2 regions of the Sporofaciens sp. St.21A7 genome follow, and region 2 is predicted to be linked to the other one. Evidence: a T-box and tRNA genes for the amino acid it is inferred to sense, from the RefSeq annotation. Region 2 holds a T-box; the other holds one or more tRNA genes.
What was found. A T-box is a leader RNA that pairs with one kind of tRNA and senses whether it is charged. The one in region 2 lies ahead of pheS (phenylalanine--tRNA ligase subunit alpha), so its partner is inferred to be a tRNA-Phe.
Positions count from the first base shown of each region.

Region 1: it has a tRNA-Phe gene. The T-box ahead of pheS (phenylalanine--tRNA ligase subunit alpha) is inferred to sense a tRNA for this amino acid. The anticodon was not compared.

Region 1 is NZ_BAAGFN010000001.1:11,632-30,463, reverse strand. Features, by position in the region: gene AC6I3O_RS00165 (hypothetical protein) at 1-986, opposite strand, end outside; gene AC6I3O_RS00160 (LytR/AlgR family response regulator transcription factor) at 1,164-1,910, shown strand; gene AC6I3O_RS00155 (flagellin) at 1,984-2,754, shown strand; tRNA gene AC6I3O_RS00150 (tRNA-Lys) at 2,822-2,894, opposite strand; tRNA gene AC6I3O_RS00145 (tRNA-Phe) at 2,917-2,989, opposite strand; tRNA gene AC6I3O_RS00140 (tRNA-Met) at 2,993-3,066, opposite strand; tRNA gene AC6I3O_RS00135 (tRNA-Thr) at 3,098-3,170, opposite strand; tRNA gene AC6I3O_RS00130 (tRNA-Tyr) at 3,352-3,433, opposite strand; tRNA gene AC6I3O_RS00125 (tRNA-Val) at 3,442-3,514, opposite strand; tRNA gene AC6I3O_RS00120 (tRNA-Asp) at 3,569-3,642, opposite strand; rRNA gene AC6I3O_RS00115 (23S ribosomal RNA) at 3,718-6,603, opposite strand; tRNA gene AC6I3O_RS00110 (tRNA-Ala) at 6,856-6,928, opposite strand; tRNA gene AC6I3O_RS00105 (tRNA-Ile) at 6,974-7,047, opposite strand; rRNA gene rrf (5S ribosomal RNA) at 7,065-7,182, opposite strand; rRNA gene AC6I3O_RS00095 (16S ribosomal RNA) at 7,296-8,826, opposite strand; gene chvE (multiple monosaccharide ABC transporter substrate-binding protein) at 9,842-10,945, shown strand; gene mmsA (multiple monosaccharide ABC transporter ATP-binding protein) at 10,964-12,517, shown strand; gene mmsB (multiple monosaccharide ABC transporter permease) at 12,520-13,689, shown strand; gene AC6I3O_RS00075 (GntR family transcriptional regulator) at 13,914-15,020, shown strand; tRNA gene AC6I3O_RS00070 (tRNA-Ser) at 15,078-15,165, opposite strand; gene AC6I3O_RS00065 (methyl-accepting chemotaxis protein) at 15,311-16,993, shown strand; gene AC6I3O_RS00060 (lysophospholipid acyltransferase family protein) at 17,068-17,787, opposite strand; gene AC6I3O_RS00055 (Uma2 family endonuclease) at 17,860-18,639, opposite strand; gene AC6I3O_RS00050 (DUF4153 domain-containing protein) at 18,769-18,832, opposite strand, start outside.
Region 2 is NZ_BAAGFN010000001.1:1,529,945-1,541,420, forward strand. Features, by position in the region: gene AC6I3O_RS07690 (GNAT family N-acetyltransferase) at 39-1,277, shown strand; T-box leader at 1,389-1,635, shown strand; gene pheS (phenylalanine--tRNA ligase subunit alpha) at 1,782-2,801, shown strand; gene pheT (phenylalanine--tRNA ligase subunit beta) at 2,826-5,246, shown strand; gene sppA (signal peptide peptidase SppA) at 5,307-6,284, shown strand; gene AC6I3O_RS07710 (RDD family protein) at 6,265-7,113, shown strand; gene queA (tRNA preQ1(34) S-adenosylmethionine ribosyltransferase-isomerase QueA) at 7,141-8,166, shown strand; gene AC6I3O_RS07720 (AAA family ATPase) at 8,434-10,089, shown strand; gene AC6I3O_RS07725 (hypothetical protein) at 10,319-10,951, shown strand; gene AC6I3O_RS07730 (hypothetical protein) at 11,107-11,476, shown strand, end outside.

The DNA.
Region 1 (18,832 bases), 1.5 Mb from region 2:
ACATCTCCCCGCACAATCCCAAAAGGCTGCATGGTATTCTCATCTATCGCATTTTCCGGTTTACCGGTGCAGATAGAAACATACAAGCTCTTTCCATACTGTGTCATGTCGAAAATAGAGCCTCCATAAATACTGTCACAGTAATTGTATGCAGGATAATGGAACAGCTCCTCATCCGTGGCGATAACTTTGAAGGACTGCTGGTCGGTGGGATTTTCCGACTCACAAATCACTGCACCGTCGGTATTGATACAACTGACAATCAGCTTATCCTCATACACGCACATTCCCCGGATTCCCACAGACACGCCTTTCTTGTATGCCTCCATATATTCCTCCATCGTCATGCCAGCATACACCTGCTTACATTCATCTGTTTGCGGATTCACCTGATAGATACAAGGTATGGTATTCACGGCGCCGCAGAAATATAATTTTCCCTTAAATTCCACGGCATTCCGAAAAATTGTATTCTGTCCTGTCAGTTCCTTGGACATCAAAATCTTTACCTCTCCGGTCTTAACGTTCAGCTTCAGCAGAATCCCCAAGGCCTCTGCCCCATCTTCCTCCCCTGTATACATATGACCATGATAGTAGGTATCCAAAGCTTCCTTCATGACCGCATCATCATAGTTATGCCCAAGGTTCATTTTCATAAATTGTAATGTAGACGTCCATGCACCATAACAGGTGCCGATATACATGTAATCCCCATAACCAATCGACCCCCAGGAATAATTCTGTCCGCGGTCTCCCTCCCCATTCTCCAAATTTACGGCCAATGTTCCGTTCCCTGTATAGTCTACTATACCGTCTGTCGTCATGACATCTTTCTCGGAATGGGTAATCTTCTCTGCCGTATATCCACTTCCCGAGTCATAAACCACAGGCGTTTGCTCCTCTTTAGCGTATACATTGACCACACAAAAAGCTGCTATGCAAACCGACAGCCATATACCCCTTATGCGCTTTATTGTTTTCTTCATAAATAATTTCCTCCTCATTTTCTGCCAAAAGTATGCATCTGTATTCTTTAATATCATATTATTCATTTGTGAAAAAGCAAACCCCTCTGGCAGGAACATCAATTTTGTGGCAAAAACATTCCCTATATGATAAAATAGTGAACGACCTTAATACTCTAAGAAATGAGGGGAGACTTATTGAAAATTGCAATCGTTGATGATGAACCAATCTTTTTAGATAAAATGGTACAAATCTGCCGTGATTTTTGTGAAGAACACAGAATTCAGACTGATATTGCCTCTTTCATTAGCGGCGAATCATTTCTCGGCCAATTTGAAAAAAATAAATTTTCCATAGTTTTCATGGATATTTACATGGAAGAAATGAGCGGAATCACTGTCGCACTAAAGATGAGACAGAAAGATAACTTCTGTATCCTTGTGTTTCTGACATCCAGCAGTGAATTTATGCCGGATGCATTTTCCTGCCACGCCTTTGAATATATTGTCAAACCCATCTCTCAAGAGCGGGTGACGAAAGTCTTGCAGGATGCCATGTCGGTACTTTTCCCTTATCCTCAACACATGGAGATTGTCAGTGGGCGAAGAACGATTCCCGTTTTATATCGAGATATCATTTCCGCGGTCACTGACGGACACTACCTGAACATCACCCTTACGGATGAATCCATTCTGAGAAGCCGTATGACGATGTCTGAATTTATTTGCCTGACTCACCAGGAGCCTCGCTTTATTCTGATCAACAAGGGGATACTGGTCAACGCCGACTATGTCGTGAAATTTTCAGGCAATTGTTGTTTCCTTGAAAATGATATATGCCTTCCTATCCGTATCCGCGGCCGCATGAAAATAGAACAGGCACTACGAGATTACCAATTCACAAAAAATAGCATTCAATATGAAAATAATGGTAATCATTTTTAAAATTTGTACGATATTATATATGAAAGTATACCCAAGGGCACACCTTAATATAATTCTGAAAGGAGGAATATAGATGAGCAGAATTTCCGCAATAAGCAGCACAACCCCTTATTTGTACGGGCATATTTCAAGTGGTAACAGGTTAATGTCTGCTGCGGACGGCGCCGCTGAACTGGCGATTGTCGAGAACGAAAAGGCTCAGGTGACGGGCTATAATACAGGTACGAAGAATCTTGGTGACGGAACGAACATGCTGAATACTTCCGACTCTGCGCTTGGCAGCATTACCAGCCATCTGCAAAGAATGCGTGAATTAGGCTTACGTGCCAGCAATTCAACGCTGAATGGTATGAATCGGGCAGATATCCAGAAGGAAGTCGAGCAGTTGAAGCAAGGTATTGAACATATTGCGACTCAGACTCGTTTCAATGGAATGAATATGCTTGACGGCAGTATGAGTAATGGTGTTCAGCTCGTATCGGATGGCGGCGGCGGTTCTATTACTGTCAATCATGCAGCCAATTCTACATTGCAGGCGCTTGGCATTGCAGACTTCGATGTCACGAAGGATTTTGATTTACAGGCCATTGATGATGCCTTGACACAAGTTACCAGCAATCGCAGCACCTTCGGCGCACAGTCTAATTCTCTGGAACATGCAATTGATTATAATGGATATGCTTCCATTAATCTTACTGCAGCCCAGAGCCGTATGGGAGACACTGACATTGCAAAGACACTTCAAGAACTGACACACCAGCAGACGATGCAGAGTATTTCCATGATGCTGCAAAAGAAGAAAGCCGAGCAGGAAGGCCAGAAGACCATGGGACTCTTGTTTTAAGAAGCAGACCATATAAAATAATCCCGAAAATCATCTTTCAAGAAGAGATTTTCGGGATTATTTTTACTGAGCGTGCCGGGATTCGAACCCGGGACAACTTGATTAAAAGTCAAGTGCTCTACCACCTGAGCTACACGCCCTCACTATTTTAGGTAAACAAAATGCCCAGAGCCGGAATCGAACCAGCGACACGAGGATTTTCAGTCCTCTGCTCTACCAACTGAGCTATCTGGGCGGATTGCGGGGGCAGGATTTGAACCTACGACCTTCGGGTTATGAGCCCGACGAGCTTCCAGACTGCTCCACCCCGCGATATTCTATTAAATGCTTCTCTTTAGAAGCAAGCCGATGATCGGACTCGAACCGATAACCTGCTGATTACAAATCAGCTGCTCTGCCAATTGAGCCACATCGGCACAAGATACATCATCTATACCTTAATGGATAAAGAAAATTTCTATTATCCTAATGAATGAAAAAGATTTCTAACCGTTTTGGTTTCAATAAACAGTTGACTCTTTCTACTATCCTAATGGATGGAGAAGGATTCGAACCGTTTTGGTTTCAGCAAACAGTTGACTCTTTCTACTATCCTAATGGATGGAGAAGGATTCGAACCTTCGAAGGCGTCGCCAACAGATTTACAGTCTGCCCCCTTTGGCCACTCGGGAATCCATCCATAATCTATGGGACCTATAGGGCTCGAACCTATGACCCTCTGCTTGTAAGGCAGATGCTCTCCCAGCTGAGCTAAGATCCCATATAAGTGACATCTACATTTTACTATTATAGCACTTTAAATGTATTATGTCAACGACCCAGAAGAGACTCGAACTCTCGACCTCCGCCGTGACAGGGCGGCGCTCTAACCAACTGAGCCACTGGGCCTTGCGTAAATACGCATTGAAGGCATATACCTTCAAAACTGCATACAAGAAATTTCATCCTCTTTCCTATCCACCTTTGGTCATGCCCTCGACCGATTAGTTGCGGTCAGCTCCATACATTACTGCACTTCCACCTCCGCCCTATCTACCTTGTCGTCTTCAAGGGGTCTTACTGCTCTACGCAGGGATATCTCATCTTGAGGGGGGCTTCACGCTTAGATGCCTTCAGCGTTTATCCCCTCCCGGCTTGGCTACTCTGCCATGGCCTTGATTAGCCAACAGATCCACCAGCGGCCAGTCCATCCCGGTCCTCTCGTACTAAGGACAGCTCCTCTCAAATATCCTTCGCCCGCGCCGGATAGGGACCGAACTGTCTCACGACGTTCTGAACCCAGCTCGCGTACCGCTTTAATGGGCGAACAGCCCAACCCTTGGGACCTACTTCAGCCCCAGGATGCGATGAGCCGACATCGAGGTGCCAAACCACTCCGTCGATGTGAACTCTTGGGAGTGATAAGCCTGTTATCCCCAGGGTAGCTTTTATCCGTTGAGCGATGGCAATCCCACTTTCTACCACCGGATCACTAAGTCCTACTTTCGTACCTGCTCCACCCGTCGGTGTCGCAGTCAAGCTCCCTTCTGCCTTTGCGCTCTCCGAATGGTTTCCAACCATTCTGAGGGAACCTTTGAGCGCCTCCGATACCCTTTCGGAGGCGACCGCCCCAGTCAAACTCCCCACCTGACATTGTCCCCCAGCCGGGTCACGGCTGTTGGTTAGAAATCCAATACTGCAAGGGTGGTATCCCAACAGCGGCTCCATGGCAACTGGCGTCACCACTTCCTTGCCTCCCGCCTATCCTGTACATGCAATACCGAATCCCAGTATCAAGCTGGAGTAAAGCTCCATGGGGTCTTTCCGTCCTGGCGCGGGTAACCAGCATCTTCACTGGTACTTCAATTTCACCGGGTGCATTGTCGAGACAGTGCCCAAATCATTACGCCTTTCGTGCGGGTCGGAACTTACCCGACAAGGAATTTCGCTACCTTAGGACCGTTATAGTTACGGCCGCCGTTTACTGGGGCTTCAATTCAAGGCTTCGCTTTCGCTAACCTCTCCTCTTAACCTTCCAGCACCGGGCAGGCGTCAGCCCGTATACTTCACCTTTCGGTTTCGCACAGACCTGTGTTTTTGCTAAACAGTTGCTTGGGCCTATTCTCTGCGGCCAGGTCTCCCTGGCACCCCTTCTCCCGAAGTTACGGGGTCATTTTGCCGAGTTCCTTGACAATGCTTCTCCCGTCGGCCTTAGGATTCTCTCCTCATCCACCTGTGTCGGTTTACGGTACGGGCACAACCCAAACAATAGCGGCTTTTCTTGACACATGGCTCACATGCTTCCCTACTCTTACTTCGGTCCGCATCACGTCTTCGGGTTGATATACGGATTTGCCAGTATACCCCCTACCTCGCTTGCACCGGTCTCTTCATTCCCGGCTCATGCTTTCCACGTGTGTCCCCACAGTTCTGTTGGATTGTGGTACAGGAATTTCAACCTGTTATCCATCGACTACGCATCTCTGCCTCGCCTTAGGCCCCGACTTCCCCAGGGCAGATCAGCTTTACCCTGGAATCCTTGGATATTCGGCCGGAAGGATTCCCACCTTCCTCTCGCTACTCATTCCGGCATTCTCTCTTCGATACCGTCCACAGCTCCTTCCGGTACTGCTTCTTCCAGTATCCAATGCTCCTCTACCAATCATTTCTGATTCCTAAGCTTCGGCAGTGTGTTTCAGCCCCGGACATTTTCGGCGCAGGACCTCTCGACTAGTGAGCTATTACGCACTCTTTGAATGTATGGCTGCTTCTAAGCCAACATCCTAGTTGTCTCTGAAATCCCACATCCTTTTCCACTTAACACACATTTTGGGGCCTTAGCTGTAGGTCTGGGCTCTTTCCCTTTTGACTACCCAACTTATCTCGTGCAGTCTGACTCCCATACACCATCTTGGCGGCATTCGGAGTTTGATATTCTTCGGTAAGCTTTGACGCCCCCTAGGAAATTCAGTGCTCTACCTCCGCTAGACTTGTATGAGGCTAGCCCTAAAGCTATTTCGAGGAGAACCAGCTATCTCCGGGTTCGATTGGAATTTCTCCCCTATCCACACCTCATCCCCACCCTTTTCAACGGATGTGGGTTCGGACCTCCATTGCCTTTTACGGCAGCTTCATCCTGGACATGGATAGGTCACCCGGTTTCGGGTCTGCTCCGACTGACTCTGGCCCTGTTAAGACTTGGTTTCCCTTCGGCTCCACCCCTTCGGGGCTTAACCTCGCCAGCCGGCGCAACTCGCCGGACCGTTCTACAAAAAGTACGCGGTTCATCTCATACGGATGTTCCACAGCTTGTAAACATATGGTTTCAGGTTCTGTTTCACTCCCCTCCCGGGGTTCTTTTCACCGTTCCTTCACAGTACTATGCGCTATCGGTCACTAAGGAGTATTTAGCCTTACGGGGTGGTCCCCGCATCTTCCCACAAGGTTCCACGTGTCTCGTGGTACTCTGGATTCCGCCATGTCATCCGTCTTTTCGCTTACGGGGCTTTCACCCTCTCTGGCTGGCTTTCCCAAAACCATTCTGCTAAGACTTCTGAATCAAATTTGCGGTCCGAACCCCGGGATGCACGCATCCCGGTTTGGGCTCTTCCCATTTCGCTCGCCGCTACTTTGGGAATCGATATTTCTTTCTCTTCCTCCGGCTACTTAGATGTTTCAGTTCACCGGGTTCCCTTCCTTAACTTATGGATTGGGTTAAGGATACTTGAGGTTCCCTCAAGTGGGTTTCCCCATTCAGACATCTCCGGATCGTAGGATATTTGCTCCTCCCCGAAGCTTTTCGCAGCTTATCACGTCTTTCATCGGCTCTTAGTGCCAAGGCATCCACCATACGCTCTTTCTAGCATGACCAACTGACTTGCGGAAACGGGATGTCCCGTAAGTCCTCACCGATATAGCGTTATCGGCGTTGGTTTCATAGGTTGTTTTTTTGATTCGTTTTCTCGAATTGGATGTAATCATCATTACATAACCAGATGTTACTCTGCTAATAACAATTACCTCGGATGTCTTGATTAAGATATTTCTCTTATCATATTTCTTGTATGCGGTTTTCAAGGTACATGGGATGCATGAATCATGAATTCTCAATCATACATCCAGTGGAGAATACGAGATTCGAACTCGTGACCTCCTGCTTGCAAGGCAGGCGCTCTCCCAACTGAGCTAATCCCCCATTCAGGTATCTAAACAAAACTTGATTCCTTTTTGATAGTTCCAATGGGCTTAAGTGGACTCGAACCACCGACCTCACGCTTATCAGGCGTGCGCTCTAACCGGCTGAGCTATAAGCCCTTTTTTAAGATTTTAAAGTCTGGCGGCCACCTGCTCTTCCACACCGTCTCCAGTGCAGTACCATCGGCCGCTTAGGGCTTAACCATCGTGTTCGGGATGGGTACGGGTGTGTCCCCCAAGCGCATCGCCACCAGACATCGCCATCTAGACTTTTGACAGCCTTGACAACTAAACAATAGACAACATTTCCCTTACTTCTTCTTCCGTTTTAGTTGGATTGCTCCAGACGGAAGAAGTCTTTTCCTTAGAAAGGAGGTGATCCAGCCGCACCTTCCGATACGGCTACCTTGTTACGACTTCACCCCAGTTATCGGTCCCACCTTCGACGGCTCCTCCCTTTCGGTTAGGTCACCGGCTTCGGGCGTTACTGACTCCCATGGTGTGACGGGCGGTGTGTACAAGACCCGGGAACGTATTCACCGCGACATTCTGATTCGCGATTACTAGCGATTCCAGCTTCATGTAGTCGAGTTGCAGACTACAATCCGAACTGAGACGTTATTTTTGGGATTCGCTTGCACTCACATGTTCGCTTCCCTTTGTTTACGCCATTGTAGCACGTGTGTAGCCCTGGTCATAAGGGGCATGATGATTTGACGTCATCCCCACCTTCCTCCAGGTTATCCCTGGCAGTCTCTCCAGAGTGCCCATCCTAAATGCTGGCTACTGAAGATAAGGGTTACGCTCGTTGCGGGACTTAACCCAACATCTCACGACACGAGCTGACGACAACCATGCACCACCTGTCTCCTCTGTCCCGAAGGAAAGGCAACATTACTTGCCGGTCAGAGGGATGTCAAGATCAGGTAAGGTTCTTCGCGTTGCTTCGAATTAAACCACATGCTCCACCGCTTGTGCGGGTCCCCGTCAATTCCTTTGAGTTTCATTCTTGCGAACGTACTCCCCAGGTGGACTACTTATTGCGTTGGCTGCGGCACCGAATGGCTTTGCCACCCGACACCTAGTAGTCATCGTTTACGGCGTGGACTACCAGGGTATCTAATCCTGTTTGCTCCCCACGCTTTCGAGCCTCAACGTCAGTCATCGTCCAGCAGGCCGCCTTCGCCACTGGTGTTCCTCCTAATATCTACGCATTTCACCGCTACACTAGGAATTCCGCCTGCCTCTCCGACACTCTAGCCTTACAGTTCCAAATGCAGTCCCGGGGTTGAGCCCCGGGCTTTCACATCTGGCTTGCAGGACCGTCTACGCTCCCTTTACACCCAGTAAATCCGGATAACGCTTGCCCCCTACGTATTACCGCGGCTGCTGGCACGTAGTTAGCCGGGGCTTCTTAGTCAGGTACCGTCATTTTCTTCCCTGCTGATAGAGCTTTACATACCGAAATACTTCATCGCTCACGCGGCGTCGCTGCATCAGGGTTTCCCCCATTGTGCAATATTCCCCACTGCTGCCTCCCGTAGGAGTCTGGGCCGTGTCTCAGTCCCAATGTGGCCGGTCACCCTCTCAGGTCGGCTACTGATCGTCGGTTTGGTGAGCCGTTACCTCACCAACTACCTAATCAGACGCGGGCCCATCTTACACCACCGGAGTTTTTACCTCAGAACCATGCGGTTCTGGGGTCTTATGCGGTATTAGCAGTCATTTCTAACTGTTATCCCCCTGTGTAAGGCAGGTTGCCCACGCGTTACTCACCCGTCCGCCGCTCAGTCACAATCATCTTCATCCGAAGAATCCAATCAAAGTGCTTCGCTCGACTTGCATGTGTTAGGCACGCCGCCAGCGTTCATCCTGAGCCAGGATCAAACTCTCGTAATAAAGACTTGGGTTCGGTCTTTCACGAACCTTAGTCGTATTACGCTTCACAATACTTAGCGAGGTCTCCCACGAGCTTAGTATTGCGAAGCATCCTTTTCGTTTAATCTCGGTCAAGAAAAATGCTCGCTTTTTCTTTTCCCGTTATTACTGTTTATAAGGTTGGTCTTGAACTTTCAAATCCATTTAGCCTAGCCAAACTTCTTCGTCCATTCAATTCCACGTTCTGAAATTTTCTCTCAAGAAATTTTCAGGGTTGTTGTCTATTGTTTAATTATCAAGGTTCTTTGTTTTTGCTGTCCTTCATCGGCTCAGCTCAGTTATAATATCATCATCCAAAAATAAAGTCAATACTTTTTTTTATTTTTTTTTACTTTTTTTTACATTAATTTTAATATGTGCTATATATGGTATGAATGCAAAAACAAAATACTATATATATTTTATATTATTTATATTTTTTCAACCAAATATATAACATTTATTATAATTTAGTTTTTCCAATATTTTAATGTAGGAAACCATTCAATCATAATTCTTCTTGCTTTTTCACTCTTTAGAGTCAGATTTCAAAGCACTGGCAAAACAACTATACCCCATTCGGGCATGCATCGCGTGATGCTCTATTGGTATACCCAAGGGCACACCGTAATACATGCCCCTTGCGGGGCGGGTGGACTTCATCCAATAAGGTATACCCAAGGGCACACCGTAATGCATGCCCTGCGGGCGGGTGGACTTCGTCCAGCAAAGTATACCTTTTAAATGATAGTTCGCCCACCCGAAAAGGGGAATATATTACGGATGCTCTTTGGTTATACGATAATAATTTTCCCTTAACTTCAACTTGTACATATACAAATCATTATATTTTCCAAGTTGTACTTAAATAATGCACAAAAAGTTGTATTTAATTTTGTGACATATCACATCTTGAAAATCCCAAATTTGTACAGTACAATATTTATATAAAATATAGATGTTCAAAAGAAAAACATCAAAAAAGGAGGTAGAAAGGATGAAACAAAGGATTCTCAGCGTGGCTCTGATTGCAGTCATGGTACTTTCTCTCACACTTACCGGGTGTGGGAATAGTAGTTCGAGTGACGGTGGGGAAAATCAGGGAGGCAACGGCAAAGTAGTCGGTGTGGCAATGCCGACGCAAAGTTCAGAAAGGTGGATTAAAGACGGCAGGAACATGAAGGCAAAGCTGGAAGACCTTGGATACGAAGTATTTCTTCAATACGCGGAGGATGACGTACAGGTACAACTTGCACAGATCGAGACGATGATTGCCAAAGACGTTGACTGCCTCGTCGTCGCTGCGGTAGACTCATCGGCTCTCATTAATGCCTTAAAGACTGCCCAGGAAGTAGGTATTCCCGTCATTTCCTACGACCGTCTGTTAATGAACACAGATTCTGTCAACTACTACGCATCATTTGACAACGAAGGCGTCGGAAGAAAGATTGGGGAATATATAGAAGAAAAGGCAGAACTAAAGGATGCGAAAGAACCTCAGACAATCGAATTCTTCATGGGTTCCCCGGATGATAACAACGCAGTTCTTCTATATAAAGGGGTGATGAGTGTCTTAGAAAAATATCTTGACGACGGAACACTCATATGTAAGTCAGGAAGAACCTCTTTCGATGACACCTGTATTTTGAGATGGTCCCAGGAAACGGCGCTGCAGAACTGTGAAAACTATTTATCCGGATTCTATGCAGATGAAAAGTTAGATATCTGCTGTTCCGCATTCGACGGATTTGCCTATGGTATCAAGGCAGCGCTAGAAGCAGCCGGATATACAGCGGAAGACTGGCCAATCATTACAGGGCAGGATGCGGAAGTCATGGCAGTCAAGAATATCATCGACGGAAAACAGACTGCGACTATTTTTAAGGACACAGGGCTTCTCGCAGATAAATGTGCAGGAATGGTTCAGGCAGTCATCGAAGGCAGCGAACCGGAAATTAATGATACGGAAACTTATGACAATGGAAAAATGGTAGTGCCTTCCTATCTGTGCGAACCACAGTCCCTCGATAAGGATAATTACAAAGAACTTGTAATCGACAGCGGATATTACAAAGAGGAAGAAATTATGAATGCAAAATAAAGGAAAGGAGTTGAAAAAATGTCTGATTATATTCTGGAGATGAACCATATCGTCAAGGAGTTCTCAGGTGTAAAAGCGTTAAATGACGTTAACTTAAAAGTAAAACGCGGCGAAGTCCACGCACTCTGCGGCGAAAACGGAGCCGGAAAATCAACTTTGATGAACGTACTGTCCGGAATCTATCCTTTTGGTACATACACAGGCGACATCGTATATAACGGTGAAGTGGTCAAGAACCGCAACATCAAAGACAGTGAAAAAAAGGGAATCGTTATCATCCATCAAGAGCTTGCGCTCAGCCCTTATCTGTCAATTGCGGAAAATGTTTTTCTTGGAAACGAACAGATGAAGGTAAACGGTGTAATTGACTGGACCCAGACCAGAAATAAGGCTCAGGAGATGCTTGAGAAGGTAGGGCTTGGCAATGAAAACCTTGATGCTCCCATCAATACCCTCGGTGTGGGCAAGCAGCAGTTAATCGAGATAGCCAAAGCCCTTGCCAAAAAAGTTGACCTTCTGATTCTTGACGAGCCGACGGCAGCGTTAAATGATGAGGAAAGCGCGCAGCTTTTGGAAATCATGTTAAAACTGAAAGCACAGGGAATCACCAGCATCATCATTTCCCATAAACTGAATGAAATCAGTTATGTAGCAGACGCAATTACGGTCATCCGCGACGGACAGACCATCGAGACACTTACGAAAGGCGTAGATGATTTTTCAGAGGACAGAATCATAAAAGGAATGGTAGGACGAGAGCTTACCAACCGTTACCCGGAACGTACCGACTGTCCGATTGGAGACGTGGTATTAGAAGTCAAGGACTGGAATGTATATCATCCGGAAGACCCACATAGACAGGTTCTAAAGAACATCAATATTAAAGTACGTGCAGGCGAGGTCGTAGGGCTTGCGGGATTGATGGGCGCCGGAAGAACGGAATTTGCCATGAGCCTCTTTGGAAGACAGTATGGACAGAAGATTTCCGGAGAAATACTGATGCACGGGCAGCCAATCCAGATTAAGAGTGTAAAAGACGCCATCAGCCATAAAATTGCCTATACATCGGAAGACCGGAAAAACTACGGGTTAATTCTTTTTAATGATATTAAATGGAATATGTCTCTTGCCGCCCTGCGGAGTTATTTTTCACAAAATGGAATCGTTGATTCCAACAAAGAGATTCTGGAAGCCGAAAAATATAAGAAAATGATTAATATTAAATCTAACTCTGTTCATCAGACGGTCGGAAGCCTGTCAGGCGGAAACCAGCAGAAGGTCATTCTTGCAAAATGGATGCTGACGGAACCGGATGTACTGATTCTTGACGAGCCGACCCGCGGGATTGATGTCGGCGCAAAATACGAAATTTACTGCGCAATCAACGACCTTGCAAAATCCGGAAAGGCGGTTATCGTCATATCGTCCGAGATGCCGGAAATCCTCGGTACGTGCGACAGGACTTATGTATTGAACGAAGGCCGCATTGCCGGTGAAATATCAAAAGAAGAATTATCTCAGGAAGGGATCATGAAATGCATTATGCAGGATAATAACAAGAAAGGGGAATAACGATGGAAAAGAAAAAAACGGTAAATCTTAGTTTAAAGCAATACGGCATGGTTTTTGCAATGCTTATTATCTTTATTATATTCTATGCATTGACAGGGGGAACCAATGCCACTCCAATGAACATGAACAACCTGATTATGCAGAACAGCTATGTTATTATCCTTGCAACCGGAATGCTTCTCTGTGTACTGACCGGTAACGTAGACCTTGGAGTCGGCTCCTATGTAGCTCTTTGCGGTGCGGTCGCTGCAAAATTAATTGTAGAACAGAATATGAACATTCCCTTCGCATTTTTAATCGCAATCCTTGTGGGAACTGCATTCGGCGCATTTAATGGTTTTTTCATCGCCTATCTGAATATCCCGCCGTTTGTAGTGACTTTAGCGGGAATGTTGATTGGACGCGGGCTTACCTATACATTACTGGAAAACAAGACCGTCGGACCTCTTCCTGATGCTTATGTAAAAGTAGGTGCCGGTTTCCTCTTTACTAATAAGATTGAATTTGGCGGCGGTTCCATTGATTTGATTACAATCCTGATTGCAGTCATCGCCTCAGCGCTGGTAATCGGTGCAGAATTAAAGAAAATCAAAACACAGCAGAAATATGGATTTGCGATGGTTCCTGTATGGCAGACCGGCGTCAAATTAGCCGCCACCCTCCTCATCATTTGGTTCGTATTCTTTAAGATTGCATCCTATAATGGCGTACCAATCATACTAATAATTATGGCGGTAATCGTAGGCATTTATCATTTTATTACAAGCAAAACCGTTGCAGGACGTCAGGTCTATGCACTTGGCGGTAATGAGAAGGCTGCAAGGCTTTCCGGTATCAACACGAAGAAGGTCTACTTCTGGGTATATACAAATATGGGATTCCTTGCGGCGATTGCAGGTATTGTACTGTCTGCCCGAAACGCTTCTGCCACACCTAAGGCCGGAGATGGATTTGAGTTGGATGCGATTGCAGCCTGCTACATCGGCGGCGCTGCTGCATCAGGCGGTGTCGGTACTGTCGTCGGCGCTGTTATCGGTGCGTTTGTTATGGGTATCCTGAACAATGGTATGTTCTTGATTGGATTGTCTACGGATTTGCAGAAGGTAGTAAAGGGTCTGGTTCTTCTGGGAGCTGTTACCTTTGACGTACTGTCAAGCAATAAGAAGAACTAATTCAAGTTAAAGGAGCTGCTTCATTTCGACAGCTCCTTTTTTCTATTTTCTCTTTCTTTGTATATGATCTCCTGCAATATATCAGATTTTACGTAAATAACATTTAAGGGTATATCTACACAAAAGTTGTACAATTTTTTTGGTACATTTTACGGATTGTCAAACAAAAAGTTGTATTGTATATTAGAAAATAGTTACATTATACAAATCATAGAGGTGGATAATTGAGAGAATCAGTTGCTAAATATAAAGAGATATGCCTGTGGATCAAAGAACGTCTGGAAAGCGGTGAATTGCATCCAGGAGATAAGATAGAATCAGAATACCAGCTATGCAGTCATTTCCATGTCAGCCGGCAGACCGTACGGCATGCGATTGCCGTGCTGGAAGAAGAAGGGATTGTACAAAGATATCGCGGAAGCGGAACTTATATCAGTAATTCTGAAAAAGTTGTCCCCCAGAAAGAACGGACGATGCAGATTGCGGTTATGACAACTTTTATACAGGAATATATATTTTCCACTATCATCCGGGAGCTGGAGACACAATTTACGAATGCCGAATACAGTCTTCAGGTTTCATTTACAAATAATTCTGTAGAAAAAGAACGGTTAATCCTGAAAAACATTTTAAACAAAAATACTGTGGACGGGCTGATTGCCGAGACTACAAAAAGCGGACTGCCGAATCCTAATCTGGATATTTACAGGCAAATCATGGAACGGGGAATTCCTGTACTGTTTATTAACAGCTATTATCCTCAGCTTAACGCCCCCCATGTCAGCCTGAATGATAAGCTGACAGGAAAACTGGTCACGAACTATCTTCTCCAGTGCGGGCATCAGAACATCGCCGCAATCTTTAAGAGCGACGACGGCCAGGGACACCAGCGTTACGCGGGATATCTGGAGGCTCTTTTGGAATCGAACGTCAGGATTAATGATAAATGGATTGTGTGGATCGATACGGAGGTGCTATCTGATTTTGAGCGAAGTGCAGAATACTTTTTCGGAAGGCTTTCGGAGTGTACGGCATGTGTATGTTATAATGACGAAGTAGCAAACAAGCTGTTATCTGTCTGCCAAAAATACGGCAGAAAAGTTCCGGACGACCTGTCCGTAATCAGCATCGACAATTCTGATATTGCGGGCCATTGCGATGTTCCTTTGACATCTGCTGATAACCCGATAAGGAATATGGCAAGAATCGCCGCTTTACAGATGTTAGATATGATTAACGGAAATGAAGTTCCCCAATCTACGGAGTTAGAAGCAGAAATCATCACCAGAGATTCTGTAGCAATTTTAAATCTTTCCGGACTTAAAATTTGATGAGAGAAGTATTAAAAAGGCTGTCAGAAATCATCTGACAGCCTTCCTAAAATTAAGCGGAGAAAGAGGGATTTGAACCCTCGCGCCGGTTACCCGACCTACACCCTTAGCAGGGGCGCCTCTTCAGCCTCTTGAGTATTTCTCCGAACATGAAGGATTATACTAAACCTTATCGCAAATGTCAATCGTTTTTACATTTTTTTTACATTTTTTACTGATTTATATAGAAATCACCACTATTTTGTGATATTCTTAATACATTATAACCGAAAAGGGTAGGTGAAATTGATATGAAAAAAATGAAAATCGGTACGAAGCTATTAATGTCTTTTTTGCTTGCGGTAATGATTTCAAGCCTTGCAGGAATTGCCAGTATGTTTTTGATGCACCATATGGATACTACATATGGCAATGCCCTGACGGACTATGGTTTCCTACAGGGAGACATCGGCAAGCTTGGCATGGATTTTCAGGCGCACAGGACAACTGTACTCTATCTGATACAGGAAACTGATTCTGCCAGGCGTTCCGAACTAAAAGATGAGCTGCAGGTTTATGTGACCAGTATTGCGGCAGATATGGACGAATTAGACCAAGACTGTACATTACCGGCAGACAAGGAATTCTGCGCGGATCTGCGGAATCTGATGGATGAATATACGGTTGCCCGTGATGAGACGATTCGTATCAGCGACCGTTCTTCGGACGAAGCAACAGCTTATTTCCGTGCAAATGCGGCTCCCCTTGCAAAGGAATTGAGCCAGCAGATTAATACGATGCTTACAGAAAAATCTACAGCCGGTAATATACAATCCAAAACTCTTACGAAGCAAGCACGTACTTCTCTAATTACCAATATCTTAATCCTTGTTGCGGCAATTGTGATTTCTGTTTTGATTGCACTAAGGCTTACAAGAAGCTTTGTCCGCCCGCTCAAGGAGATCGAGAAAGCCGCAAAGGAAACGGCGAACGGCAATTTCCAAATATCAGTGACCTACTCCGGACAGGATGAGCTTGGACAGCTCTCAGACAGTATCCGCAGAATGACGGAGAACATCCGCATTATCATCAAAGACATCAGCATTTGCTTAGCAGAAATGGCCAGAGGCAATTTTGATATCCAAAGTACGGCAAGCGATGCATATCAGGGTGAATACGTCTCTATCCATGATTCCATATTCCGTTTGAGGGATAACCTAAACAGTACATTATCGGAGATTGATACTGCGGCAAGGCAGGTCGATTCCGGAGGCCAGCAGGTTTCCAACAGTGCACAGGCGCTTGCTCAGGGGACAACTGAACAGGCTTCTTCCGTGGAAGAGCTTGCGGCATCCTTTAATGAAATATCCAATCAGGTGGAGAACACAGCGGAACATGCACGGGTAGCCAAAGAAGAGAATCAGTATACCCATGACCAGATTGAAATATGCTCTTCCCACATGAACCAAATGATGGACGCCATGCATGCCATTGAAGAAAAGTCCCAGGAAATTCATAAAGTCATTAAGGCAATTGAAGACATTGCCTTCCAGACGAATATTCTGGCGCTGAATGCCGCAGTGGAAGCTGCCCGGGCCGGAGAAGCCGGAAAAGGATTTGCCGTAGTGGCAGATGAAGTACGCAGTCTGGCGACACGTTCCCAAGAAGCTTCTAAGGGAACGACAGCGTTGATCGATGATACGGTACGGGCTGTGGCAGAAGGTACACAGCTTTCTAACGATACGAATAAAGCGCTTCATGATGTTATTATGAGCGCACAGAAGGTATTAGAAGAGATGACGTTGATTTCCGATGCTACAGAGGAACAGGCTGATTCCATTGCACAGGTAACGATTGGAATTGACCAGATTTCCAGTGTGGTACAGACGAATTCGGCTACGGCAGAACAGTCGGCGGCGGCCAGTGAGGAATTATCAAGCCAGGCCGACTTGTTGAAAAAACTGGTCAGCCAGTTCAATCTGGCAAGACGATGATACATTTTTATTGACAAAAGAAAAAGTGTTGTCGGGAAATGTTGTATTTTCCGACAACACTTCTGCACAACTCCTTAGCCATGAAGCGAATATTCCCGAATCGTCCTCTCTACCTTTTCCCTCACCAACGCAGCAATCTCTTTCGTCTTCATATCCTTGTAATCCTCATAATACAAAGGCTCCAAAAAATGCACCTGTACCGTCACAGGACTAATGGTGTTCGTATCAAAAGGCTTAAACGAATCAATCAAAGCTACCGGCACAATCGGACACTTTGCTTTCGTCGCCGCTTTGAAGCTTCCGCCTTTAAATTCCTGCACCTCATTCCCATTCTTAGAACGGGTTCCCTCGGCAAATATAATATAATTCCTTCCGTCCATTACCTCTTTTGACACGTTCGCAATTACCTTCATCGCCTGCCTCACATCATCCCGGTCCAGCATATAGGCCTTCATACAGGCAAAGACTTGTTTCAGAAATTGAATATGCGCCACCTCCTGCTTCGCCACCACCGAAAACGGCTTGGGACATGCATCCACGATTGCAAGCACGTCATATAATCCCTGATGATTTGGAAAAAACATAAACCCGTTCTTGGCAGGAATATTCTCCTGCCCATGTACATCAATCGTCACATTGCCCCCCTTATTCGCCCGGCGGACAATGAACTTCAACATCTTATAGTGCTGCTCCTCCGTATATTTATCCACATGTGATGCATGATAACACAGTTTCATCCACATAAACGGAACCAGAAGGATATTGCGCAGCACCATATACAGTATTCTTTTCATAGGTTCCAATGCTCCTTATCGTAAATATAAATTTCTTCCCCATTTTACCATAGATACAGGATTTTACCAACTCTATTTTTCATATAGGAAACGGACATATTCATACACTTCCTCAAAATCTATCCCACACCCATCCCCCATAAACCTGATGGGAACATTCGACTCAAATCCATAGATTGCCGGGTATCCTTCATTTTCAAAATCATACGCAATTACTTTCTTCTTATATGGGTCGATAATCCAGTATTCCCGAACTCCCGCATTCATGTACTTATGGAGCTTGACCACTGCATCCTTTCTCCCCGTCGCCTTTGACAACACTTCAATAATAAAATCCGGAGCGCCGTACACACAGCGGTTTATAATCTTAGTCCTGTCGCACACAATCATCACATCCGGCTGTACCATCGTCTTATCATCACAATCCAACTGTACGTCTATCGGAGAAATCATAGGAAGGCATGTTCCCCTCCTTGCGGCAATCATTTCCATAAGTTTCGTATAGATAAATCCTGACATTAATTGATGTACAGACGAAGGCGACGCCATATCATAGATGACTCCGTCAATCAATTCCACCCTGCTCTCATCCGGAAATGCATAATAATCATCCAGTGTAAATTCTCCCTGTCTCTTCCTTACAGCATAACAAGCAGCCGGTTCCTTTACATACATGTCCTCACTCTCCTTAAATACCCTCTCCAACGCCCGAACCGTATCATATCTGGGCGATACCGTCGTTCCGTTAAATATCTTCTGTACCGTCCCAAGCGGAACGCCTGAAAGTTCGGCTATCTGCTCGTAAGTATATCCTAATTCCTTTTTCCTCTCTTTCATTTCCTGTACTGTCATATGATCATTTCCTTCCTGACATCTGTCTTTCTGATTCCATCATAGCATGTTTCTATCCATTTCTCAACCTTTTCAGCAAAAAAGCATCCATTTTATATCCGTTTTGATATAAAATGGATGCTTTTTTACTTACATACGATGATTATCGCGGTTATAATCTTTATGTTCTTCCAAGAACCTGTCAGCCGCCATC
Region 2 (11,476 bases):
AGAGATTTTGAAATAAGGAACATACGAGGAGGATGAATATGAAACAGAAGACCCGTTTAATGACGCCGGAAGAGAATCATCGTTTCCAGCTTGTGCAGGCAGTGGCGTTCGAGGTATCTATTGATTATGAAGAGGAGAAAAAGAAATCTCAGACAGATTTGGAGACAGATGAAAACTGCAGGAAAATCGGGGTATTTTCAGAAGACGAATCTGTGTTGTACGGATGCCTTCTTTATAACAAATACCGTTGCCGCTTCGACGGCAAAGAGATGCTGCTTGGGGGAATCGGAGGCGTAGCGACGCTGCCCGAATACCGAAGGAACGGAATTATCCGCACTTGCATGAACTTTACGCTTCGGGATATGTATGAGCAGGGATGTGCATTTTCTTTCTTATACCCGTTTAGCGTGCAATATTATCGTAAATTTGGTTTTGAGGAAGGGAATGGGCTTTGCGATTGGACGATTCCCTTTACGGAGTTTCCCAAGAAGAGCATCGAAGGCAGCGTCGCACAGATTTTTCCGGGAGACAGCTTAGAGCCGCTTTTGAGAGTTTATGAAAAATTTTATAAGGAATATAATCTTTCCTCTATTCGTGAAAAATATAGTCCACAAATGGAAAAAGAAGATTTGCTAAAGCAGCGCAGGTATGTTTTTCTCTATCGCGATAGAGCCGGCGTCCCCAAAGGCTTTTTCATTTACCGCAAAAAGAGTACGCCGGACGGCGTGGTTATGGAATGCACAACCACGTTTGAAGCCCGTAATGATTTTTTGTTTTTAGACGCCGATGCTTTTAGCGAGATGCTATCTTTTATAAGATCTGCCTTTGGATCCTATTATGATAAGATTCATTTTGCAATACCTGCCGATATCTCCCTTTCTTTACTTTTGGGTGAAGATATCAAATCATCATGTGAGAAATATTATGGCGGAATGTCAAGGGTTATTGATGTAAAGAAGGCGCTAAAGATGTGCAGATGCCTTGGGAGCGGGCAGCTTTGCATAGGAATCAAGGACGATATTCTTCCTGAGAATCAGGGAGTGTGGAAAATCCGTTTTTCAGAAGGACAGGAGAACCAGGTAGAAAAGGTGAGCGCCGATATAGAAGAGGCAGTAGATCTTTTACTTCCGATCAATGAATTTTCTGCGTTAATTTGCGGCGATAAGGGCGCCGAAGATATTCGGTGGATGCCTAATGTGAAGGTGTACTCGAAAGAAGAGGAGGAGATTGGAAAGATCTTCTACCACAAGAAATGTTTTATGACGGAACTATTCTGAAACTATTCTGAAAATTTGAAAAAAACTTGACATCATTTTTTCGTATGTTATAATTTTAAGAAGCGTACGGATGTGCTTTCCATATGAAGCGGCACATCCGTATCCATAAAATGAAAAGCGATGACCGTGTAAGTAGAGAACTGTTTTCCAACAGAGAGAGGGAATCACCGGGCTGTAAGTTCCCTTTGGTTCAGACAGGAATCGAATTTCCCGCGCGAGCTGCATATTTGAAGCCATACTATGGTAGTAGGAGATGCCGTTTGATGCACGTTACGCATGTTTGAGCGCCCGCATTCATGAAGCCAGTGCGACTATGCGGGAATCAGGGTGGTACCACGGGTAATTGCTCGTCCCTTTTTGGGATGGGCTTTTTTTGTGCGCAGACCCGTGCAGAGTAAACATGCCGCTGAGGCGGCGCACGGGCCGCGCGGTCTTTCACTGTTTCCGGGAAAAGTGTAAATGACCGGAACAATTTTGTAAATGAGCAGGAAAGGAAGAGAAGCGATGAAAGAGAAATTGCAGAGCATCAAAGAGGAAGCGTTGAAGGCAATCAATGCTGCCGACATGCCGGAAAAATTGAATGATGTGCGTGTAAAGTTCTTAGGCAAGAAGGGAGAACTTACCGCCGTATTAAAGGGAATGAAGAATGTTGCGCCCGAAGAGCGCCCCAAGGTTGGGCAGCTGGTCAACGAGACGCGGGAGGCAATCGAGAGCATTTTAGAAGAGAGCAAGGCGAAGATGGAGCGGGCAATCCGTGAAGAGAAGATGAAGCAGGAAGTGATTGACGTTACGCTCCCCTCCAGGAAAAATATGGTGGGACACCGGCATCCTAACACCATTGCGTTAGAAGAGGTAGAGCGTATCTTCATCGGCATGGGCTACGAGGTGGTCGAGGGGCCGGACGTGGAGTACGACCTGTATAATTTTGAGAAGCTGAATATCCCCGACGGGCATCCGGCCAAGGATGAGCAGGACACCTTCTATGTCAATAAGGAAATCGTGCTGCGTACCCAGACATCCCCGGTTCAGGCGCGTGTGATGGAGCAAGGGAAGCTTCCCATCCGTATGATTGCGCCGGGAAGGGTGTTCCGCTCCGACGAGGTGGACGCGACCCATTCCCCGTCCTTCCATCAGATTGAAGGACTGGTCATTGACAAGAACATTTCTTTTGCAGATTTGAAAGGGACGCTGGAGGTATTCGCAAAAGAACTGTTCGGGCCGGACACGAAGACGAAGTTCCGTCCCCACCATTTCCCATTTACAGAGCCAAGCGCAGAGGTGGACGTTACCTGTTTCAAATGCGGGGGAAAGGGATGCCGTTTCTGTAAAGGGTCCGGATGGATTGAGATTCTTGGCTGCGGTATGGTGCATCCTCATGTGCTGGAAATGTGCGGGATCGACCCCAATGAGTACACAGGATTCGCGTTCGGCGTGGGGCTTGAGCGGATCGCGCTGCTCAAGTATGAGATAGACGATATGAGACTGTTGTATGAAAATGATATTAGATTTTTGAAGCAATTCTAAGAAGCGGCAGAAAGGAGCAGGAAGATGAATACATCATTATCATGGATAAAAGCGTATGTTCCGGGGCTTGAAGCCACTGCACAGGAATATACGGATGCAATGACATTATCCGGAACCAAGGTAGAAGGATACGAGGTGTTGGACGCCGATCTGGATAAGATTGTGATTGGCCAGATTGACAAGATTGAGAAACATCCGGACGCAGACAAGTTGATTGTCTGTCAGGTCAATGTGGGAAATGAGTCTGTCCAGATTGTAACAGGCGCAAAGAACGTGCATGAGAAAGACAAGGTCCCGGTGGTGCTGGACGGAGGACGGGTCGCCGGAGGGCATGAGCCAGGGAGCCGCGTTGCCGGAGGCGTGAAGATTAAGAAAGGAAAACTTAGGGGGATTGAGAGCCGGGGCATGATGTGTTCCATCGAAGAGCTTGGCTCTAACCGCGATATGTATCCGGAGGCGCCGGAAGAAGGCATCTACATTTTCCCGGAGGATGCGCTTGTGGGGGCAAATGCGGTAGAGGCCCTGGGGCTTAACGACGTGGTGTTCGAGTATGAGGTGACTTCCAACCGAGTAGACTGTTTCAGCGTGGTAGGAATCGCACGGGAAGCGGCGGCTACATTTGGCAAGGAATTTCATCCGCCCGTAGTGACAGAGACAGGAAATGGTGAGGACGTTGGCGATTTCATCAAGGTTACGGTCAAGGACAATGACCTTTGCCCAAGGTACTGTGCAAGGGTCGTGAAGAATATCAAAATCGGCCCGTCCCCGAAATGGATGCAGAGACGTCTTGCATCTGTGGGAATCCGCCCGATTAATAATCTGGTTGACATTACCAACTACGTGATGGAAGAATACGGCCAGCCCATGCACGCATATGATTTAGATACCATTGCCGGGCGGGAGATTATCGTGCGCACTGCTGCGAAGGGGGAGAAGTTCACCACCTTAGACGGGCAGGAGCGGGAAATGGATGAGTCTGTGCTGATGATCTGCGACGGCGAGAAGTCGATTGGCATTGCGGGAATCATGGGAGGTGAAAATTCCATGATCACGGACGATGTAAAGACCATGCTGTTCGAGGCTGCATGTTTTGACGGGACGAATATCCGTAAATCCAGTAAGAAAATCGGCCTGCGAACCGATGCTTCCGGTAAGTTCGAGAAGGGGCTTGACCCGAACAATGCGAAAGCGGCAATCGACCGCGCCTGCCAGTTGGTAGAAGAGCTGGGGGCCGGTGAAGTCGTAGGCGGCACCGTAGACGTCTACGGCAAGAAGAAAGAGCCGGTGAGAGTTCCCTTTGATGCAGAGGAAATCAACCGTCTTCTGGGGACAGATATTTCCAAGGAGGAGATGCTTGGCTATTTCGAGAAGATTGGGCTTGGCTTCGACGAGGCGGCAAGCGAAGTCATCGCGCCCACCTTCCGCCACGACCTGTTCCGTCTTGCCGACCTTGCGGAAGAGGTGGCAAGGTTCTATGGGTATGACAATATCCCGACCACGCTTCCAAGAGGGGAGGCGACCACCGGAAAGCTGTCCTTTAAGCTGCGTGTGGAAGAGGTGGCAAGAGACATCGCGGAATTCTGTGGATTCAGCCAGGGCATGACCTATTCCTTTGAAAGCCCGAAAGTGTTCGACAAGCTGCGGATTCCACAGGATTCTCCTCTTCGCAGGACGGTAGAGATTATGAATCCCTTAGGTGAGGATTACAGCATTATGCGCACTACTTCCCTGAACGGGATGCTGACATCCCTCGCTACCAATTATAATAGAAGAAACAAGAATGTCCGGCTGTATGAGCTGGGGAATATTTATCTGCCGAAAGCGCTGCCTTTGACGGAGCTTCCCGAGGAACGGATGCAGTTTACCCTTGGAATGTACGGGGACGGAGATTTCTTCAGCATGAAGGGCGTTGTGGAGGAGTTCTTTGAGAAAATCGGGATGAACCAGAAGGAAGTCTATGACCCCAATTCCGGCAAGCCTTATCTCCATCCGGGGCGTCAGGCCAATATCATCTATGACGGCACAGTGGTCGGCTATCTAGGAGAGGTCCATCCGGACATTGCAGACGCCTATGGTATCGGGACGAAAGCCTATGTTGCAGTGCTGGATATGCCGGAGATTGTAAAGCGGGCCACATTTGACCGGAAGTATACTGGAATTGCCAGGTTCCCGTCCGTGAACCGTGATATCAGTATGGTGATTCCTAAGGAGATACTGGTAGGACAGATTGAGGACGTGATTGAGAAGAAGGGCGGCGAGTATCTGGAGAGCTATGGCCTGTTCGACCTCTACGAGGGAGCGCAGATTAAGGAAGGATATAAGTCTGTGGCATATTCCATCGTATTCCGCGCAAAGGATAAGACGCTGGAGGACGCAGAGGTAACGGAGGCCATGGGCAGAATCCTGAAGGCTTTGGAAGCTATGGGAATCGAGCTGCGGAAATAATTGCGCGTTTGAAAAGGCAGAAAGTATGTTTCAAACATGCTGTAGAAATGGGGATTAGAAATGAATAAAAAACAGATAGGCGGTTTGGTCATAGCGGCAATCTTATTTATCATGGTAGGAGTATCCAGCGTACTGACCAATACGTGGTCAGAGAAGATACTAAAGGAAAGCATGGGGGAACTGTTGACGGAGGTGGACGGATTCAATCCGCCCAGCGGCGACTATATTGCAATCGTGACGGTACAAGGCACGATTCAGGAACAGACAGAAACAGGGGTGTTCGATGTGCCTGTGGGGTATCAGCATATCACGACTCTTGACTATATTGATAACCTGATGGACGACAGCGATAACAAGGGAATCCTGCTCTATGTGGATTCCCCGGGCGGAACGGTGTATGAGTCGGAGGAGCTGTACCTGAAACTGAAAGAATATAAGGAAGAGACGGGACGCCCGATTTGGGATTATATGGCGCATTATGCGGCGTCGGGAGGATATATGATTTCTATGGCGGCGGATAAGATTTACGCCAATCCCAATACCACCACCGGTTCGATTGGAGTCATTATGTCCGGATTTGACATGACTGGCCTCTACGAGAAGTTAGGGATTCGTTATTTTAGTATCACCAGCGGGGAGTATAAGGACAGCTCTAAGATGACGGAGGAGCAGATTGCTATCTATCAGGAGCAGGTGGATGAATATTACAATAAGTTCGTGGGTATCGTGTCAGAAGGGCGCGGCATGGAGGATGCGGCGGTGAGGGCGATTGCAGACGGACGTGTCTACACGGCGAGCCAGGCGTTGGAGAAGGGATTGATTGATGAAATCAGTCTTTACGAGGATATGACAGCGGCAATGAGCAGTGAGCTTGGGGTCTATCAATTCTATGAGCAGGAGAGAGAGCTTGATTTCTTTACCTCTCTGTTTGCAAAAATCGAAAGTGTGATTCCCAAGTCAGAAGCGCAGATCTTAAAAGAGACTGCGGCAGAGATGGAAAGCGGGGTGCCGATGTACTATGCAGAACAATTACGCTAACCGCGGCAGGCAGGAATTAGAGTTCGCAGGATTTTGGGTGCGTCTGGCGGCATACCTGATTGACCTTGGTATTGTCTGGATTGGGCTTTTGTTCGTTAATCTGGTTATAGGGATAATGTCCTTCGCGGGAGGAGGTCTGTTTCGGACAAGGTGGCTGTTCCAGTATACGGTAAAAGATACGATATTGTATTTGCTGCAGGTCGCTTATTTTATCCTGCTTACCTATTATACAGAGACGACGCCGGGAAAACGGCTTATGAACCTCAGGGTGGTCCCTGCGGATGGAAACCGGAAACTTACGTTTGTCAGTATTTTGTACCGGGAAACGGTGGGAAGGTTTCTGTGCGGGCTGTCGATTGGGATTGGTTATATTATGGCGGGGGTAGACCGGGAGAAGAGAGGCCTTCACGATATGATCTGCGATACCAGGGTGGTCTATGGGAAGAGGATTAAAGTGGTTCCTAAGTATCAGGCTATGGCTGCGTATCCGCCCATACCACCCGTACCGCCTGCGCCGCCTGTTTCGCCCTACGGAAGACCGTCCGGGGGGAATGGACCGTCTGCCTATGGCCCGATATCTCCGTACGGAAATGCGAATGGAAATATGCCGGCAGGAGAAGGTACTGCGCCGGGAAAGGGGTATGGACAGATGCCGCACGGAGGAAGTCCTCTACCAGAGAAGGAAAAGGATGGGAATCCGGTGGAAGTTTTTGGGAAAATGCCGGAGAATGACAGGGCAGAATCAGAAAAAGTTGCAGCAGGCAATAGCAGTGTGCCGATAAATGTATCAGAGGGATCATCGAATGAAACGGATGGTACGTCTATATAATGGATTAAGGAAGGGATTCATATTAAAATGAAACGACAGGATTTTTACTATGAATTGCCGGAAGAATTGATAGCGCAGGACCCCTTAGTGGATCGGGAAAGCTCCAGGCTCCTTGTACTTGACAGGGAGTCTGGAGTTATTTCGCATCGTGTGTTCCGGGATATTACAGAATATCTCCATGAGGGCGACTGCCTGGTGATTAACGACACGAAGGTTCTTCCGGCAAGGCTGATTGGTTCCAGAGAAGGGACTAACGGGAAGATTGAGATACTTTTACTAAAACGGAAAGATAATAATATGTGGGAAACGCTGGTGAAGCCGGGAAGAAAGGCGAAGGTCGGAACGAAGATTATTTTTGGCGGCGGGCTTTTGACCGGCGAGGTGGTAGATGTGGTGGAAGAAGGAAACCGTTTGATTCAGTTTACTTATCAGGGGATTTTTGAGGAAATCTTAGACCAGTTAGGGCAGATGCCTCTACCTCCTTACATCACCCACCAGCTTGAGGACAAGAACCGTTACCAGACTGTATATGCGGCGCATACAGGTTCGGCGGCCGCGCCCACGGCAGGGCTGCATTTCACGCCTGAGCTGCTAAAAAAGATTGAAAGGCAGGGAGTGGATATTGCGAAAGTGACGCTGCATGTGGGGCTTGGGACGTTCCGTCCGGTGAAGGTGGACGAGATTACCGACCATCATATGCATTCGGAATTTTATCAGATTGATCAGGAGGCGGCGGATAAAATCAACCGGGCGAAGGCGAACGGAAAACGGGTCGTCTGTGTGGGGACTACAAGCTGCCGGACGGTGGAATCTGCGGCAGACGAGAACGGGGAACTTGCGGCGTGCAGTGGATGGACGGAGATTTTCATCTATCCGGGGTATCGGTTCAAGGTGCTGGATTGCTTGATTACGAATTTCCATCTGCCGGAATCTACGCTGATTATGCTGGTGTCCGCCCTGGCGGGACGCAAGAAGGTGTTGGAGGCTTATGAGGAGGCTGTGAGGGAGCGGTATCGGTTCTTTTCGTTTGGGGATGCGATGCTGGTGATGTGAGTAAAAAATTTTGGAGAGGAAAAGCCCGCGGGAGCGCAGGAATACTGGGGTTTTTGGCTTACCATAATACGGGCGGATATTGCGTTGTCATTGTTGAGCCAAACAAAAGAGATACAAAAGTACAGCAACAACAAGCTCAAATCATAAATTGGTAGGATAACGCGCAAAAGAACAAAGTCAGACATTGCGCTTGGTTTTATTCCGAATATTGTTGAGTTTATTCTGCCGCAGTGGTATACTATATCTGAAAAGCTTGGAGGTGCTAACATGAGTGATACCATAACTGTAAAGGAAGCGGCAAAGCTTTGGGGAATCACGGAGCGTCGAGTAACCGTTCTATGCAAAGAAGGGCGGATAGAAGGGGCATATAAAAAGGGACGCGGTTGGGTGATACCTATCGACGCCGAAAAACCTGCGGATATTCGCATTAAAACCGGTGCATATAGAAAAACCAAAACATCGTCTGGTCTACCGCTGCCGGTTGGAATTTCAGATTATCGTCTGGCCTCGTCTGAGTACTACTATGTCGATAAAACTATGATGATCAAGGATTTTCTGGACGAGAGACCGATGGTGTCTCTGTTTACCCGTCCGCGCCGTTTTGGCAAAACTTTGAATATGGATATGATTCGCACTTTCTTTGAAAAGACGGACGAAGACACCTCTATTTATTTCAGAGATAAAAAAATTTGGGCTTGTGGTAAAAAATATCGAGACTATCAAGGAAAATACCCGGTGATTTTTATCACTTTTAAGGATGTGAAACGGGACTCCTGGGAGGAGACCTATGATCAGATTTCCAAGATTTTGACACAGGAGTTCGAACGCCACAGCGAGCTCTTGGAAAGCGAGCAGTGCAGTAAATATGAGAAATCGTACTTTAAGAATGTTCTGGAAGGGAAAGCGGACAGCACAGATATGATGATGTCCCTGCAAAGGCTCTCTCAAATGCTGGACGAGCATTATGGTATCCCACCGATTATTATCATCGATGAGTATGACACGCCGATTCAGCAGGGGTATATGAGGGGGTTTTATGATAAGGTGATTCTCTTTATGCGCAACCTCTTTTCAGGCGGCCTGAAGGATAACCGGCACCTTTCTTATGGCTTTTTAACGAGCATTCTTCGTGTGGCCAAAGAGAGCATCTTCAGCGGTCTAAACAATTTAAAAGTGAATTCCATATTGGACAACCAGTATAGTGGATATTTTGGCTTTACGCCGGAAGAAGTAAAAGCGATTGCCCGATATTACCATGCCGAGGAGAAGTACGCGGAAATCTCTGCTTGGTACGACGGGTATCGGTTCGGGAAAACGGAAATATTTAACCCATGGTCTGTTATCAACTATTTTAGCAATGGCTGTCAGCCCAAGGCCTTTTGGCAGTCAACAGGCAGCAATGAGATCATTGGCGAAATTTTGGAGAATGCAGGAGAAGAAATCTATGAACGACTTAACGCTTTACTGCAAAGGGAATCTTTCCTGACGTATATCGACACTGGAGTTATTTATCCCCATATTCGAAATAATCCTTCCTCCGTTTACAGCTTTCTTCTGGTTGCAGGCTATCTGAAAGTCGTAAAGGTAGATCCTGCTTTCAGCGGTGAGTATATGTGCGAGGTGGCGCTGCCCAACCGGGAGATTGCGTTTGTGTATAACAAAGAAATTTTGCAAAAATTGACCGATATCATTCCCCAAGCTACAGCAATCTCCATTCAAGAGGCATTGTATTCTAATGATGCACAAAGGCTGCAAAAGGAGATGCATAAGCTTCTTCTCCAATCGGCAAGCTGCTATGATACTGCCAGAGAAAACTTTTATCATGGTTTTGTTCTGGGGCTTTGCGCTATGATGGATAACCGCTATTATATCAGCTCGAATGGGGAATCCGGAGAGGGCCGATATGATCTCAAAAGGCGTTAAAACGGTCTTCAAGTATGGCGTAGCTTTCAGCGGGAAACAGGTCGAGGTTACTACGAATTCTATATAATATATCATTGCGTTACAGGGAACAAAATAGCTGGACGAAGCGATTGCGGAATTTGAGAAAATCAGAAGCCTTCCGCCCGAAGAGCAGGAGAAACATTATATCCCGGCTGAGAAAATTCTCGTAGAGTTTGGATATACAGCAGGGAAAGAGAGGCGAGAATGGATGAATAAACAATATTATCGGTTGTTGCTCGACGACTATTCCGCGGCATCCTTTACCAGTTTTGATAAAAGCTACTTTGGAACTCTTGAACAAATAGATTCCTTATTTTTTGAGCATAAGGCGGATGGAAAACTTAGGGAACAGCTTGCAGAAATCATTTCGATTTATGATCGGTATATAGCTGGCGAGAAAAAGATCACTCATAATGTAGCGTACCGGGAAGTTCCATTTCTGGAACCCGCAAAAGTTATTGGAACAGACACCTCTGTGCTGGCAGATCACGTATGGCAGCACTTTAACACATGGAATGATCCCTACCAATTGAAATGTGCTAAAGCGGAGAGTAAGCATATTTGGTTTTGCTGCAACAGAAAATACAGCCGTTGTATCCAGACGAAGTTTACAGATCTGCAGTATGAAAGTTATATAGGAAAATATGAAAAGCTGGGGGAGATGCTCTTTGGTTATCCGAATCAAATCATTGGCGATAATGGTAATCTTGTAAACCGCTTATTTGTTATAGAAAAAACTTTCAAGAATAGAGCGGAAGCAATGGAAGACATGGCTCAATTTCAAAAAAACAAAGACATTAACTTTGCAGAGATTTTAAATGATATATTCGGAGACGGCTAAAATGGGTTGACCGGAAAGCTCTTTGCCGTTCGATGAAAGGGTGATACCGCCCAAAGGCGAATTTTCGCTTTTTTCTCCACTCCTTTTTGGGGTGTAGTCTTTCATCTCAGGTATTACGCAAGTTGGCTCGTACTATCCAGGAGCAATATCAAGCCTTGGCCACAGCGGAACAGCGCTTTCATGAAGAGGCGGCGAAGACGAGACAACTGGAGCAGGAATTGGAACGGCAAAGCCAGAGATGTGATGTACAAAGAGACATCATAAGCGGTATTATAAATCAACAATATCAACTTTCGGAAAAAAGAAAAAACTGTCTCGAACAGGTAAACAAGCTGCGCCTGCAAATGGAGGAATGCTTTAAGAAGATTGCACAGGCCCGCGGGTTCTATATATCGCTATTGAAGGAGGCTTCCGATCGGCGTGGCGATCAGTCGATTAAGAATCTGTTATTACTGTGGAAAGAACCGGGGGATGAGAAGAACACGCCTGTGGCATTTTCTCAGCGCGACCAGGAAGCAGCATTCG